One region of the Streptomyces sp. NPDC037203 genome, then DNA from elsewhere that is predicted to be linked to it. Evidence: riboswitches for the same ligand, from Rfam matches in the RefSeq annotation. Region 1 holds a riboswitch; the other holds the start of a gene.
The links. Region 1 has a riboswitch for glycine ahead of gcvP (aminomethyl-transferring glycine dehydrogenase). Riboswitches for the same ligand answer to the same signal wherever they lie in the genome.
Positions count from the first base shown of each region.

Region 2: another riboswitch for glycine. It lies ahead of gcvT (glycine cleavage system aminomethyltransferase GcvT); the one in region 1 lies ahead of gcvP (aminomethyl-transferring glycine dehydrogenase).

Region 1 covers NZ_JBVJUC010000003.1:7,677-14,550, forward strand. Annotated here, with positions in the region: gene ACZ7EC_RS09215 (bifunctional nuclease family protein) at 26-499, shown strand; gene ACZ7EC_RS09220 (MerR family transcriptional regulator) at 787-1,431, shown strand; gene ACZ7EC_RS09225 (DNA polymerase IV) at 1,501-2,871, shown strand; gene ACZ7EC_RS09230 (PRC-barrel domain-containing protein) at 2,881-3,249, opposite strand; glycine riboswitch at 3,369-3,464, shown strand; gene gcvP (aminomethyl-transferring glycine dehydrogenase) at 3,637-6,522, shown strand; gene ACZ7EC_RS09240 (TOBE domain-containing protein) at 6,592-6,874, opposite strand, start outside.
Region 2 covers NZ_JBVJUC010000008.1:297,765-304,638, forward strand. Annotated here, with positions in the region: gene glyA (serine hydroxymethyltransferase) at 1-187, opposite strand, end outside; gene gcvH (glycine cleavage system protein GcvH) at 202-579, opposite strand; gene gcvT (glycine cleavage system aminomethyltransferase GcvT) at 708-1,826, opposite strand; glycine riboswitch at 1,871-1,983, opposite strand; glycine riboswitch at 1,984-2,081, opposite strand; gene ACZ7EC_RS23050 (AAA family ATPase) at 2,260-2,934, shown strand; gene ACZ7EC_RS23055 (enhanced serine sensitivity protein SseB) at 2,975-3,760, shown strand; gene ACZ7EC_RS23060 (enhanced serine sensitivity protein SseB C-terminal domain-containing protein) at 3,856-4,668, shown strand; gene ACZ7EC_RS23065 (ABC transporter permease) at 4,966-5,964, shown strand; gene ACZ7EC_RS23070 (ABC transporter substrate-binding protein) at 6,019-6,874, shown strand, end outside.

The DNA of each region.
Region 1 (6,874 bases):
CCGGGGCACGGCCTAGGGTTGCTGTGTGAACGAGCTCGATGTCGTAGGTGTCCGGGTCGAAATGCCCTCCAACCAACCGATCGTGCTCCTGCGCGAAGTGGGAGGCGACCGTTACCTCCCCATCTGGATCGGGCCGGGGGAGGCGACGGCGATCGCCTTCGCCCAGCAGGGCATGGCCCCGGCCAGACCGCTGACCCACGACCTGTTCAAGGACGTGCTGGAGGCCGTCGGCCAGGAGCTGACCGAAGTCCGCATCACCGACCTGCGGGAAGGGGTCTTCTACGCGGAGCTGGTCTTCGCCTCCGGAGTCGAGGTCAGCGCCCGTCCGTCCGACGCCATAGCGCTGGCCCTGCGCACCGGCACGCCGATCTACGGCAGCGACACGGTGCTGGACGACGCGGGGATCGCCATCCCGGACGAGCAGGAGGACGAGGTGGAGAAGTTCCGCGAGTTCCTCGACCAGATCTCGCCCGAGGACTTCGGCACCAGCAGCCAGTGAGGCCGTCGGTGCGTCCGGGTGGCGTACAGGTGCCCTGGCCTGCGCGGCCGGGGCATCCGGGGGACGGCCCGTCGTCCGGCGCGGCCCGGTTCCGGCGGCAATTGCCACCGGCGATTGAGAGCGTCCTACGGGTCCCCGCGAGGGCATTCGGCTAGCCTTTCCCCGCGGTGGGACACGGGAAACCACTCCTTGGGTGATTATCACTCGGCGTGCCGAGTGTGGCGATCGTTGACGCACCCCTGGTGACTGCCTACCGTCGAGAAGGCAGGTCGAGGACGGAGGTCGGCGTGAGAACCAGCGGCGACGGTACGGCTGGGGGTGCTCCCGTGCGCGGTTTCGGGGAGAGCGGTCCGTACCCGGTTCACAGCAGCGCGGTGGATCACGCTCCGCAACGGCCGACGGCGGTGCCGGACGGCGAAGGGGCGGCGTCCATGACGTCCGAGGAGATCGGCTACCGGGGGCCCACGGCCTGTGCGGCGGCCGGCATCACGTATCGACAGCTCGACTACTGGGCGCGTACGGGCCTGGTCGAGCCGAGTGTGCGGCCCGCGTACGGGTCGGGAACCCAGCGGCTGTACAGCTTCCGGGACGTCGTCGTCCTGAAGATCGTCAAGCGGTTCCTGGACACCGGGGTCTCGCTCCAGAACATCCGTTCCGCCGTGCAGCATCTCAGGGAGCGCGGTTTCTGCGACCTGGAGCGCATGACGCTCATGAGTGACGGCGCGACCGTCTACGAGTGCACGTCGCCGGACGAGGTGCACGCGCTCCTCCAGGGGGGCCAGGGCATCTTCGGGATCGCGGTCGGCGTGGTGTGGCGGGACGTGGAGAACGCCCTGTCCCAGCTGCACGGCGAGCGCGTCGACACGGGCGAGACGCTGGTCGGGCACAACCCGGCGGACGAACTGGCGCGCCGCCGCAACCGGGCGGTCTGAACCTGCTGCCGGGCCGGAGGGCCGCCGGGCGCCCGCGGATTGTCAGTGCCGTGGTGCAGCATCGGAGATGTGAGAAACGCGCCCACGATCCTGCATCTCGACATGGATGCCTTCTACGCCTCGGTGGAGCAGGCATCCAAGCCGAGCCTGCGCGGGAAAGCGGTCGTGGTGGGCGGTCTCGGACCGCGCGGGGTGGTGGCCACGGCGTCGTACGAGGCGCGGGCCTTCGGGGTCCACTCGGCGATGCCCATGGCCCAGGCCCGCCGGCTCGCGCCCCACGCGGCGTACCTGGTGCCGCGCTTCAGCCTGTACCGAGCGGTCAGCGAGCAGGTGATGACGCTGCTGCGGGCGCTGTCGCCGCTGGTGGAACCGCTGAGCCTGGACGAGGCGTTCGTGGACCTGGCGGCCTCGGGTGCGGCGACGGACGCGGAGTCGGCACGGCGGACGGGAGAGCGGCTGCGTGCGGACATCAGCGCCGTCACCGGGCTCACCGGGTCGGTGGGGCTCGCCGCGTCCAAGATGCTCGCCAAGATCGCCTCCGAACAAGCCAAGCCGGACGGTCTGGTCCTCATCGAGCCGGGCACCGAGCGGGCGCTGCTGGGCCCGCTGCCGGTGCGGACCCTGCCGGGGGTGGGGCCGGCCACCGGTGACCATCTGCGGCGCGCCGGGATCACCACGGTCGGGGAGCTGGCCGAGGCGGGCGAGGACGAACTCGTACGACTGCTCGGCAAGGCCCACGGCGGGGCGCTGTACGCCATGGCGCTGGCGCACGACGAGCGGCCGGTGGTGGCCGAGCGGGAGGCCAAGTCCGTGTCGGTCGAGGACACGTACGACGTGGACATCCACGACCGGCCGCGGATCGGCCTCGAAGTGCGGCGGCTGGCGGACCGGTGCGTGCGGCGGCTGCGCGAGGCGGGACTGTCCGGGCGGACGATCGTACTGAAGGTGCGGCGGTACGACTTCTCGACGCTGACCCGCTCCGAGACGCTGCGGGGACCCACGGACGATCCGGCGGTGGTGCGGGAGGCCGCCGAGCGGTTGCTGGACTCGGTGGACACGACGGGCGGGGTGCGCCTGCTCGGTGTCGGCGTCTCCGGGCTCGCCGACTACACCCAGGAGGACCTGTTCGCCCAGGCCTCCTCTCGGGCGGAGCCGGCACCGGAGGAGGCCGCGGCCGAGCCGGTCGGCGTGCCCCGTGAGCCGGTGCTGCCGCACTGGCGGGCCGGCCAGGACGTCCGGCACGCCGAGCACGGACACGGATGGGTGCAGGGCAGCGGGGTGGGCCGGGTGACGGTGCGCTTCGAGACCCCGCAGTCCCCACCGGGACGGATACGCACCTTCCTCGTCACCGACCCCGCGCTGCAGCCCGCGGACCCCCTGCCCCTGGTCCTCCCGCCGCCCACACCCTCAGCCGTCCCCGGCCTTCCGGCCACGCCGTGACCGCGGGCTCTACGTCTCCTCCGAGCCCGCCAGTCTGCCGAAGGTGTGGTCCGGGGCGGGGTCCGGGGTCACGTCGAGGCCGTAGTGGTGGTAGAGCTGGAGTTCCTGTTCGGGGGAGAGGTGGCGGCCGACCCCGAAGTCGGGGGCGTCCTTGATCAGGGAGCGGTCGAAGGGGACGTGGAGGGTGCCCTCGACGAGTTCGCTGGGTTCCAGGGGGACGAAGGCGTCGCGGGAGAACAGGCCGGTGCGTATGGCCGCCCACTCGGGGACACCGGTGGCGTCGTCCAGATACACCTCGTCAATGGTGCCGATCTTGGTGCCACTGCGGTCGAACGCCTTGCGGCCGATCAGGTTCCGAGGATCGATGTCGCTCTGCACGGTCCCTCTCCCTCCAATTGGTCGCAACTCATCCGTAAGCACTACGAAAGAGCACATTCACTGCGGCGGCCACTTGAGAATCGGGCTGTTGACCTCGCTGGTAGGCTGATTGCGGCTGCTGACCCCGTGCGGGAGAGTCCTCCGATCCATCTCGGAGGCGCCGAAGGAGCAAATCCTCCCCGGAATCTCTCAGGCTCACGTACCGCACGGACGAGGTCACTCTGGAAAGCAGGGCGGGTGTCGACGGCTTCCGCTCTCACCGACGGTGAAAGCCGGCGCCGCGAGGTGCCCGGTGAAGCTCTCAGGTTGACATGACAGAGGGGGAGGCCGTCCGGGCACCCGCGCCGTGGTGCCCTTCGAAGGTCGTCAGACCAGGAGGCCTCCGCCATGACCGCCCATCGCATTCCGCTCTTCGAGCTCGAAGCGGGCATTTCCTTCGAACAGCGCCACATCGGGCCCGACCAGGAGGCGCGGGCCAAGATGCTCGCGCAGGTCGGCTACGGCTCCCTGGACGAGCTGACCGCCGCCGCGGTCCCGGATGTGATCAAGAACGCCGACGCCCTCGACCTGCCGGGCGCCCGCACCGAGGCCGAGGTACTGGCCGAGCTGCGCACGCTCGCCGACCGCAACCAGGTCCTCGGCTCCATGATCGGCCTGGGGTACTACGGCACCTTCACGCCGCCGGTCATCCTGCGCAACGTCCTGGAGAATCCGGCCTGGTACACGGCGTACACGCCCTACCAGCCGGAGATCTCCCAGGGCCGCCTGGAGGCCCTGCTGAACTTCCAGACCATGGTCGCCGACCTCACCGGTCTGCCCACCTCCGGCGCCTCCCTCCTGGACGAGGGCACGGCCGCCGCCGAGGCGATGGCCCTGTCCCGGCGCATGGGCAAGAACAAGAAGGGCCTCTTCCTGGTCGACGCGGACGCCCTGCCGCAGACCATCGCCGTCATCCAGACCCGCGCCGAGCCGACCGGCGTCGAGGTCGTCGTCGCCGACCTGAGCGCGGGCATCCCGGCCGACGTCGCCGCCCGTGACATCAACGGCGTGCTCGTCCAGTACCCCGGCGCCTCCGGTGCCGTACGCGACATCAAGCCGGTGATCGAGCAGGCGCACGAGCTGGGCGCCCTCGTCACCGTCGCCGCCGATCTCCTCGCCCTCACCCTGCTGACCTCGCCGGGCGAGCTGGGCGCCGACATCGCCATCGGCACAACCCAGCGCTTCGGCGTCCCGATGGGCTTCGGCGGCCCGCACGCCGGCTACATGGCGGTGCACGAGAAGTTCGCCCGCAGCCTGCCCGGCCGCCTGGTCGGCGTGTCCGTCGACGCCGACGGCAACAAGGCGTACCGGCTGGCCCTGCAGACCCGCGAGCAGCACATCCGCCGCGAGAAGGCCACCAGCAACATCTGCACCGCGCAGGTGCTGCTCGCCGTCATGGCCGGCATGTACGCCGTCTACCACGGCCCCGAGGGCCTGAAGACCATCGCCCGGCGCACCCACCGCTACGCGACGCTCCTCGCCGAGGGCCTGCGGGCCGGCGGCGTCGAGATCGCGCACGGCGCGTTCTTCGACACCGTCACCGCGCGCGTGCCCGGCAAGGCCGCCGAGATCGTCGCCGCCGCCCGTGACAAGGGCGTCAACCTGCGCCTGGTCGACGCCGACCACGTCTCCGCTGCCTGCGACGAGACCACCACGCGGGCCCATCTGGAGAGCGTCTGGTCCGCCTTCGGCGTCGAGGCCGACCTGGAGGCGCTGGACGCGGCCGCCGGTGACGCGCTGCCCGAGGCGCTGCTGCGCGGCGACGACTTCCTCGCCCACCCGGTCTTCCACCAGCACCGCTCCGAGACCTCGATGCTGCGCTACCTGCGCAAGCTGTCCGACCGCGACTACGCGCTCGACCGCGGCATGATCCCGCTGGGCTCCTGCACCATGAAGCTCAACGCGACCACCGAGATGGAGCCCGTCACCTGGCCCGAGTTCGGCGCGCTGCACCCCTTCGCGCCCGCCGAGCAGGCCGCCGGCTTCCTCACGCTCATCCACGAGCTGGAGGACCGCCTCGCCGAGGTCACCGGCTACGACAAGGTCTCCCTCCAGCCGAACGCCGGCTCCCAGGGTGAGCTGGCCGGTCTGCTGGCGGTGCGCGGCTACCACCGCGCCAACGGCGACGAGCAGCGCACCGTCTGCCTCATCCCGTCCTCCGCGCACGGCACCAACGCCGCCAGCGCCGTGATGGCCGGCATGAAGGTCGTCGTCGTCAAGACGTCCGACGACGGCGAGATCGACGTCGAGGACCTGCGGGCCAAGATCGAGCAGCACCGCGACCAGCTGTCCGTGCTGATGATCACCTACCCGTCCACGCACGGTGTGTTCGAGGAGCACGTCGCCGACATCTGCGCCCGTGTGCACGAGGTCGGCGGCCAGGTGTACGTCGACGGCGCCAACCTGAACGCCCTGGTCGGCCTCGCCAAGCCGGGCCACTTCGGCGGCGACGTCTCGCACCTGAACCTGCACAAGACCTTCTGCATCCCGCACGGCGGCGGCGGCCCCGGCGTCGGCCCGGTCGCGGTGCGCTCGCACCTCGCGCCGTACCTGCCCAACCACCCGCTCCAGCCGGCGGCCGGCCCGGAGACGGGCGTCGGCCCGGTCTCGGCGGCGCCGTGGGGCTCGGCGGGCATCCTGCCGATCTCCTGGGCGTACGTCCGGCTGATGGGCGGCGAGGGCCTCAAGCGGGCCACCCAGGTGGCCGTGCTCTCCGCGAACTACATCGCCAAGCGCCTGGAGCCGCACTTCCCGGTGCTCTACACCGGCCCCGGCGGCCTGGTCGCGCACGAGTGCATCATCGACCTGCGCCCGCTGACCAAGGCGACCGGCGTCAGCGTGGACGACGTGGCCAAGCGCCTGATCGACTACGGCTTCCACGCCCCGACCATGTCGTTCCCGGTGGCCGGCACGCTGATGATCGAGCCGACCGAGTCGGAGGACATCACCGAGCTGGACCGGTTCTGCGACGCGATGATCGCCATCCGCGCGGAGATCGAGAAGGTCGGCTCCGGCGTGTGGCCGGCCGAGGACAACCCGCTGCACAACGCCCCGCACACCGCCGCCGCGCTCGGCGGCGAGTGGACGCACGCCTACAGCCGCGAGGAGGCCGTCTTCCCCGCCGGGGTCTCGGTGGCCGACAAGTACTGGCCGCCGGTGCGCCGCATCGACCAGGCCTTCGGCGACCGCAACCTGGTCTGCTCCTGCCCGCCGCTGGACGCGTACGAGGACTGACCGCGCAGCCGTGCCCCGAGGGCCCCGTCCGGATCGCCGGGCGGGGCCCTCGCCCATGCCGTCCGCCGGTCAGCCGGTGGCCAGCGACACCTCGGTCGCCTTGATCAGGGCCACCACGTCGGAGCCCACGAACAGGCCCAGCTGCTCGGCCGCCTCCCTGGTGATGGCGGCGGTCAGCTCGCCGCCCGGCACCGAGATCCGCACGGTCGCCATGACGGCACCGATGGTCAGGCCGACCACCGCGCCGGGCAGCTGGTTGCGGATCGACAGGCCCTCCACCTGACGCGTGGCCACGGAGACCTCGGTCGACTTCACCAGGGCGCGCACCGGTGTGCCGGGGGAGAGGGCCAGG
Region 2 (6,874 bases), on a different contig from region 1:
GGCGGCCGGGGTAGCCCTCGGCGTACTTGTTGGTGAGGACCGAGCCCTGGGCCTCCATCACCGCGAGCGGCGCGAAGTTCTCGGACGCGATCATCTCGAGCGTGGACTGCTGGCGGAGCAGCTCGGCGTCGACCGCGGCGGCGATCTCCGGGTCCAGCTCGTGCAGGGGCGTGTTCAGGACAGTCATACGGCTACGACTCCTCAGCCGGCGATGTGGGCGTCGTACTCGGCGGCGGAGAGCAGGTCGCCCGGCTCCTCCGTGACGCGTACCTTGAACAGCCAGCCGCCTTCGAAGGGCTCGGAATTCACCAGCGACGGGTCGTCGACGACGTTCTCGTTGACCGCGGTGACCTCGCCGGTGACCGGGGAGTACAGGTCGGAGACCGACTTGGTGGACTCCAGCTCACCGCAGGTCCCGCCCGCCTCGACGGTGGAGCCGACCTCGGGGAGCTGGGCGTAGACCACATCGCCGAGCGCGTTGGCCGCGAACTCGGTGATGCCGACCGTCGAGACGCCGTCGTCGGCGGCCGACAGCCACTCGTGCTCCTTGCTGTAGCGCAGCTGCTGGGGGTTGCTCATGTCCTGAATTCTCCTGTACGCGCGGGAGTGCTGATGACGGGGGGAGCGCGGTCACCGCCGGTGGGCGGGCGAATGTGCGCAGGGTCACGCCACCGCCCGGCGGGGCGGGGCGCAAGGGGGCTCGCTGTCTACTTCTGGCGCTTGTAGAACGGCAGCGCCACGACCTGGTAGGGCTCGTGGCTGCCGCGGATGTCCACGCCGACGCCCTCGGTACCGGGCGCGGCGTGCGCGGCGTCCACGTAGGCCATGGCGATCGGCTTGCCCAGGGTGGGGGAGGGGGCGCCGGAGGTGACCTCGCCGACCACCTTGCCGTCCGCGACCACCGGGTACCCGGCGCGCGGCACCCGACGACCCTCGGCGATCAGGCCGACCAGGACCCGCGGGGGGTTCTGCGCGGCGCGCTCGGCGGCCTCGGCGAGCGCCGCGCGCCCCACGAAGTCGCCCTCCTTGTCGAACTTGACCACACGGCCGAGCCCGGCGTCGAAGGGGGTCAGCGAGGTGGTCAGCTCGTGCCCGTACAGCGGCATGCCCGCCTCCAGGCGCAGCGTGTCCCGGCAGGACAGTCCGCAGGGCACCAGGCCGGCGCCCTCGCCGGCCTTGGTCAGCGCCTGCCACAGCTCGACCGCGTGCTCGGGCTTCACGAACAGCTCGAAGCCGTCCTCGCCGGTGTAGCCGGTGCGGGCGATCAGCGCGGGGACGCCGGCGACGGTGCCGGGCAGGCCGGCGTAGTACTTCAGACCGTCCAGGTCGGCGTCGGTGAGGGACTTCAGGATGCCGGGGGAGGCCGGGCCCTGGACGGCGAGGAGCGCGTAGGCGTCCCGGTCGTCGCGGACCTCGGCGTCGAAGCCGCCGGAGCGCTCGGCCAGCGCGTCCAGGACCACCTGGGCGTTGGAGGCGTTGGCCACGACCAGGTACTCGGACTCGGCGAGCCGGTAGACGATCAGGTCGTCCAGGATGCCGCCGTCGGCCCGCACGATCATCGTGTAGCGGGCGCGGCCGACGCCGATGGAGGCGATGTTGCCGACCAGGGCCGCGTTCAGGAAGGCGGCGGCCTCGGGGCCGGTGACGGTGATCTCGCCCATGTGGGAGAGGTCGAACAGACCCGCCTTGGTCCGCACGGCCACGTGCTCGTCGCGCTCGGAGCCGTAGCGCAGCGGCATGTCCCAGCCCGCGAAGTCGGTCATCGTCGCACCGAGCGAGCGGTGCACGGCGTCCAGCGCGGTGTGTCGGAGTTCGGTACTGCTCATCGGTCGGTCGTCTCCCAGGGCAACAGGGATGGGGCGAGGAACGTTCCTCCCCATCTGTCATCGGAACCTGAGAGGTTCGCCGGAACCGCCACGGGGGCGACCACGGCTTGCACCTTGGGTGGGGCCGCCGTCGCGGCGGCCCGCTTTTCAGATGTGCCTCGCCCGCGCGGTAACGGGGCCTGAGAGATTCAAGGGAGGGACTTGCTCCTTCGGCGCCCCAGCGAAGCCTGCTGGGGACTCTCCCGCGCGGATTCAAACGGCCGGTATGCAGTTGGCGGCCACATCATTGCACGTCGGGCCCCCGCCCGTCAGGGGCCGCATCCGTAACCGAACCGTGGCGGAACGCGCACCTCCCCTTGGCACACCGGACATTACCTTCCCTTTACTTCCACTGGGCATGAATATTACGCACCACAAGGGGAGGACGATCACGGTGGACAGGACCATGGCGTACGCGACCGGCATCCCGGCGCCGGGCAGCCCCGCGCGCCGCGAGCACGCCCGCCCCGCGCCCGGCGTGCTGGATCTGCGCGGCCGGCCGCCCCGGCGCCCCGGCACCCTCCGCTTCGGCCCCCGCGACATCGTGGTGGTCACCGGGCTGCCCGGCAGCGGCAAGTCCACGCTGATGCGCCGCGCGGTCGCCACCCGCCGCCTCGACTCCCAGGACACCCGCGCCCGCTTCGCCGCCCGCCTGCCCCGCCCGCTGCCGTACGCCTTCTACCGCCCCCTGGTGCGCGCCGCGCACTACTGGGCCCTGCGCCGCGCCCTGCGCACGGACCAGGGGCTGGTGGTGCACGACTGCGGGACGCAGCCCTGGGTGCGCCCCTGGCTGGCCCGCGCCGCCCGCCGCTCCGGCGCCACCCTGCACCTGCTCCTGCTGGACGTGCCCGCGGAGACGGCCCGCGCGGGCCAGCACCGGCGCGGCCGGACCGTCTCCCGCCGCGCCTTCGAACGCCACCGGCGTACGACCGCCCGGCTGCTCGGCGCCCTCAAGCGGGGCGAGGTGCCCGCGGGCTGCGGCTCGGCGGTGCTGCTGGACCGGGCCGCGGCCGACGCGGTACAGCGGATCGTGTTCACGGAGTACGGCTCTGTCACCGGTACCCGTTAGCCTTCATGGTCACCAGTGGTTTCCAGCAGGCGGTAGGCAGATGGACTTCCCGGCGGACTTTCCCGCGGACTTCCCGGCACAGGCGCACCCCCACCCGCACGGCGGTTGGCCCGGCAACGAGTTGGAGGAGGTGCTCTCGGCCTCCCTCGGCATACCCGCGGCGGGCGGCCGGATCGTCGAGGTCCTCGGCCGCAGCTTCGTCTGGGTGCCGCTGCCGTCCGGCGGCGGACCGGGCAGCGGCCCGCTGGACCTGCCCACGCTGGAGATCGAGGGCCAGGCGTACGTCCCGGTGTTCAGCTCCGAGGAGCAGTTCCGCCAGGCGGTCGGCTCCCACATGTCGTACACCATCGCCCCGGCCGTGGAGTTCGCCCGCGGTCTGCCCCCGCAGGCCGGCATCGCGGTCAACCCCGGCGGCACGGTCGGCATCCCGCTGCCCCCCGAGGCCGTCGCCGAGCTGTGCCGTGCCGGGCGCACCCCGCTGGACGGCCCCGCCGGCGGCGGCCGCGTCCGCCTCTTCGAGCCCGACTGGCAGGTCGACCCGGTCGACTTCCTCTCCGCCGCCTCCGCCGAGTTCGCCGCCACCGGCGTGGTCCTCACCGCCCGCCGCTGCCTGGCCGCCATCGAGAACGCCGACCCGGTCATGTTCGTCGGCGTGGAACTCTCCCAGTGGGAAGGCGACTTCCGCGCCCTGCCCCTGGAAGCCCTGGGCCGCGCCCTCGCGCGGGTCCCCACCGCCTGGCCGGTCAACCTGGTCCTGCTGGACGTGACGGACGACCCGGTGGCCGAATGGCTGAAGTCAAGCGTCCGGCCCTTCTACGTTCGCTAGCCCCGGCCGGGGCGAACGGACAACGGGCCCCGTGCCCGTCGGCGCATAAGCTGTCTGCACACGCGGGGCACGATGGAGAAGAAGGGCATGACCAGGTGAGCGCCACCCACAGCGGAAGCGTCGAACACACGCTCCGCCACGTCACGCCCGGACGCTACGACGCCTACGAGGCCCTTCTCCGCGCCCTCGCCACCCCCGCCGCCGGCCAGATCTGGATGCTGCTCTGGCACGGCCAGGCCGGTTCCCCGGACGCGCAGTACGGAGACATGGAGGTCGACGGCTGCCATTACGCGCCCTGTGTCACCTCCGCCCAGGAACTGTCCGCCAGTGGCTGGAACCGCTCGTACGAGGTGACCGACGGCCTGGACGTCGCCCGCACCCTCTACCCCGACCACTACGGCCTCTGGCTCAACCCGCACGCCCCCGGCGGCGGCGTCGGCATCCCCTGGCTGGACCTGCGCCGCATCGCCACCGGCCTGGACCGCCAGCCCGCCGGACCCCTCCGGCTGTCCGAACCCGGCATCGAGATCCCGCAGTTCTACGCCCTGCTCACCCAGCACGCCCACCGCACCCCCGCCCTGCGCTCCCTGCGCCGGGCCTGGGTCCAGCCCGCGCTCGGTGCGCCGTACCTCGCCATCGGCCTGGACCTGTACGAGAGCTCGCCCGCCGCGGTCGACTCGGTGCGCGCGATGATGCAGAGCTCGGTCACCGCGGTCCCCGAGGGCCTGCCCGTGTCCACGGTCGCGCTGACCGACGACCACGACCCGGTCGTGATGTGGATGCGCGCCAACGCCCGCCCGTTCTACGACCGCGAGGCCCACGCCCCCGCCCCCGCCGGCCGCCCCGGACCCCAGCTCCAGGCCCCCGTGCCGGGCTACGGCTATCCACCGGTGCACGGCGGTTACTGAGCTTCCGCCGCTTCCGGAGCCGTTGCCGCCCTACCTCCCGAACCGCGGCATTACGCCGGTGTGTCCCAACTAGCCCCTGTCCGGGGGCCGTTACCCACTGTCCGGATAACGGAATCCTCCGTTGTGCATCACGGTTGCGCATACTTTCACCGTCAGCTCTGGCGAGTGATCGCGAGGACGCTGAAGACTCCCGACTCAGACCACGAGCCTTCAGAACTCGTGTTCGCTTGCAAGTCGACAAAGCCGCAAACCGCGGCAGCGCAGGCCGGTCACCACCGGCGAGAGGGGTCGCACATCGTGACCGCACCGATCGAGACCACCGGGGCGGCAGCCGACGCGCAGCCTGAGGCTGTGCTCGCGGGAGCCGACAAGGGGCGGATCGAGGGTCGTTCCCTGGGCCAGATCGCCTGGACCCGCTTCAAGCGCGACAGAGCCGCCGTGGCCGGCGGAGTCGTCGTGATCCTGCTGATCCTGCTGGCCATCCTCTCGCGCCCGCTCCAGGCCGCCTTCGGCCTCGACCCCAACGCCTTCCACCAGGACCTGATCGTCCCCGACACCTCGCTGCCCAAGGGCGGCATGGGCGGGATGAGCATGGCCCACCCGCTCGGTGTGGACCCGAAGTTCGGCCGGGACATCGCCACCCGCGTCCTGGAGGGCTCCTGGGTCTCGCTGGTCGTCGCCTTCGGCGCCACGATCCTGTCCAACGTGATCGGCGCGATCATGGGCGTGATCGCGGGCTACTACGGCGGCCGGGTCGACTCGGTCATCAGCCGGCTGATGGACACCTTCCTCGCCTTCCCGTTGCTCCTGTTCGCCATCGCGATCTCCGCAACGCTCCAGGGCGGCGCCTTCGGTCTGAACGGTCTTCCGCTCCACCTCGCCGTGCTCATCTTCGTGATCGGCTTCTTCAACTGGCCCTATCTGGGCCGGATCGTGCGCGGCCAGACGCTGGCCCTGCGCGAGCGCGAGTTCGTCGACGCGGCCCGCGGCATGGGCGCCAAGGCGCCGTACATCCTCTTCCGCGAGCTGATGCCGAACCTGGTCGGCCCGATCATCGTCTACTCGACGCTGCTCATCCCGACCAACATCCTCTTCGAGGCGTCCCTGAGCTTCCTCGGGGTGGGCATCCAGCCCCCGCAGGCCTCCTGGGGCGGCATGCTCCGCGAAGCGGTCACCTACTACCAGGTCGATCCCCAGTACATGATCGTGCCCGGCCTCGCCATCTTCATCACCGTCCTCGCGTTCAACCTGCTCGGCGACGGTCTCCGCGACGCTCTCGACCCGCGCAGCCGCTAGGCAGCCAGAGAGCTCACCCAAGTTTTCCGATCAATGGAGGGGAAGCAGACCATCATGCGAAGGTCAGCGCTGGCCGCGGTCGCGGCCATCGGCTCCGCAAGCCTGCTGCTCGCAGGCTGCAGCAAGGCCGATGACAACAAGGACACTCCGAAGGCGGCCGGCGCCAACGTGGCGACCAAGAGCGTCGTCAACGCGTCCGACAAGAAGGGTGGCACGGTCACCTACGAGATGTCGGACGTGCCGGACTCGTTCGATCCGGGCAACACGTACTACGCGTACATGTACAACTTCAGCCGCCTGTACGCGCGTCCGCTGATGACGTTCGAGCCCGCCCCCGGCTCCAAGGGCAACACCCTGGTCCCGGACCTCGCGGCCGGCAAGGGCGTCCCCAGCGACGGCGGCAAGACCTGGACGTACAAGCTGCGCTCGGGCCTGAAGTACCAGGACGGCACGCCGATCACCTCGAAGGACGTCAAGTACGCCGTCGAGCGGTCGAACTTCGCCCGTGACGTGCTCTCGCTCGGCCCGAACTACTTCCAGCAGTTCCTGAAGGACGGCGACAAGTACAAGGGTCCCTACAAGGACAAGAGCGCCAAGGGCCTGTCCTCGATCGAGACCCCGGACGCCACCACGATCGTCTTCCACCTGAACAGGGCGTTCCAGGAGTTCGACTACCTGGTCGCCACGCCGGAGACGGCCCCGGTGCCGCAGTCCAAGGACGACGGCGTCGACTACGTCAAGCACATCGTGTCCTCCGGCTCGTACCAGTTCCAGAGCTACCAGGACGGCAAGCAGGTCGTGCTGGTCCCCAACAAGAACTGGGACCCGAAGACCGACCCGCTGCGCAAGCAGCTGGCCAGCAAGATCGTCGTCAACCTGAAGGTCAACGCGGAGACGATCGACAAGGACC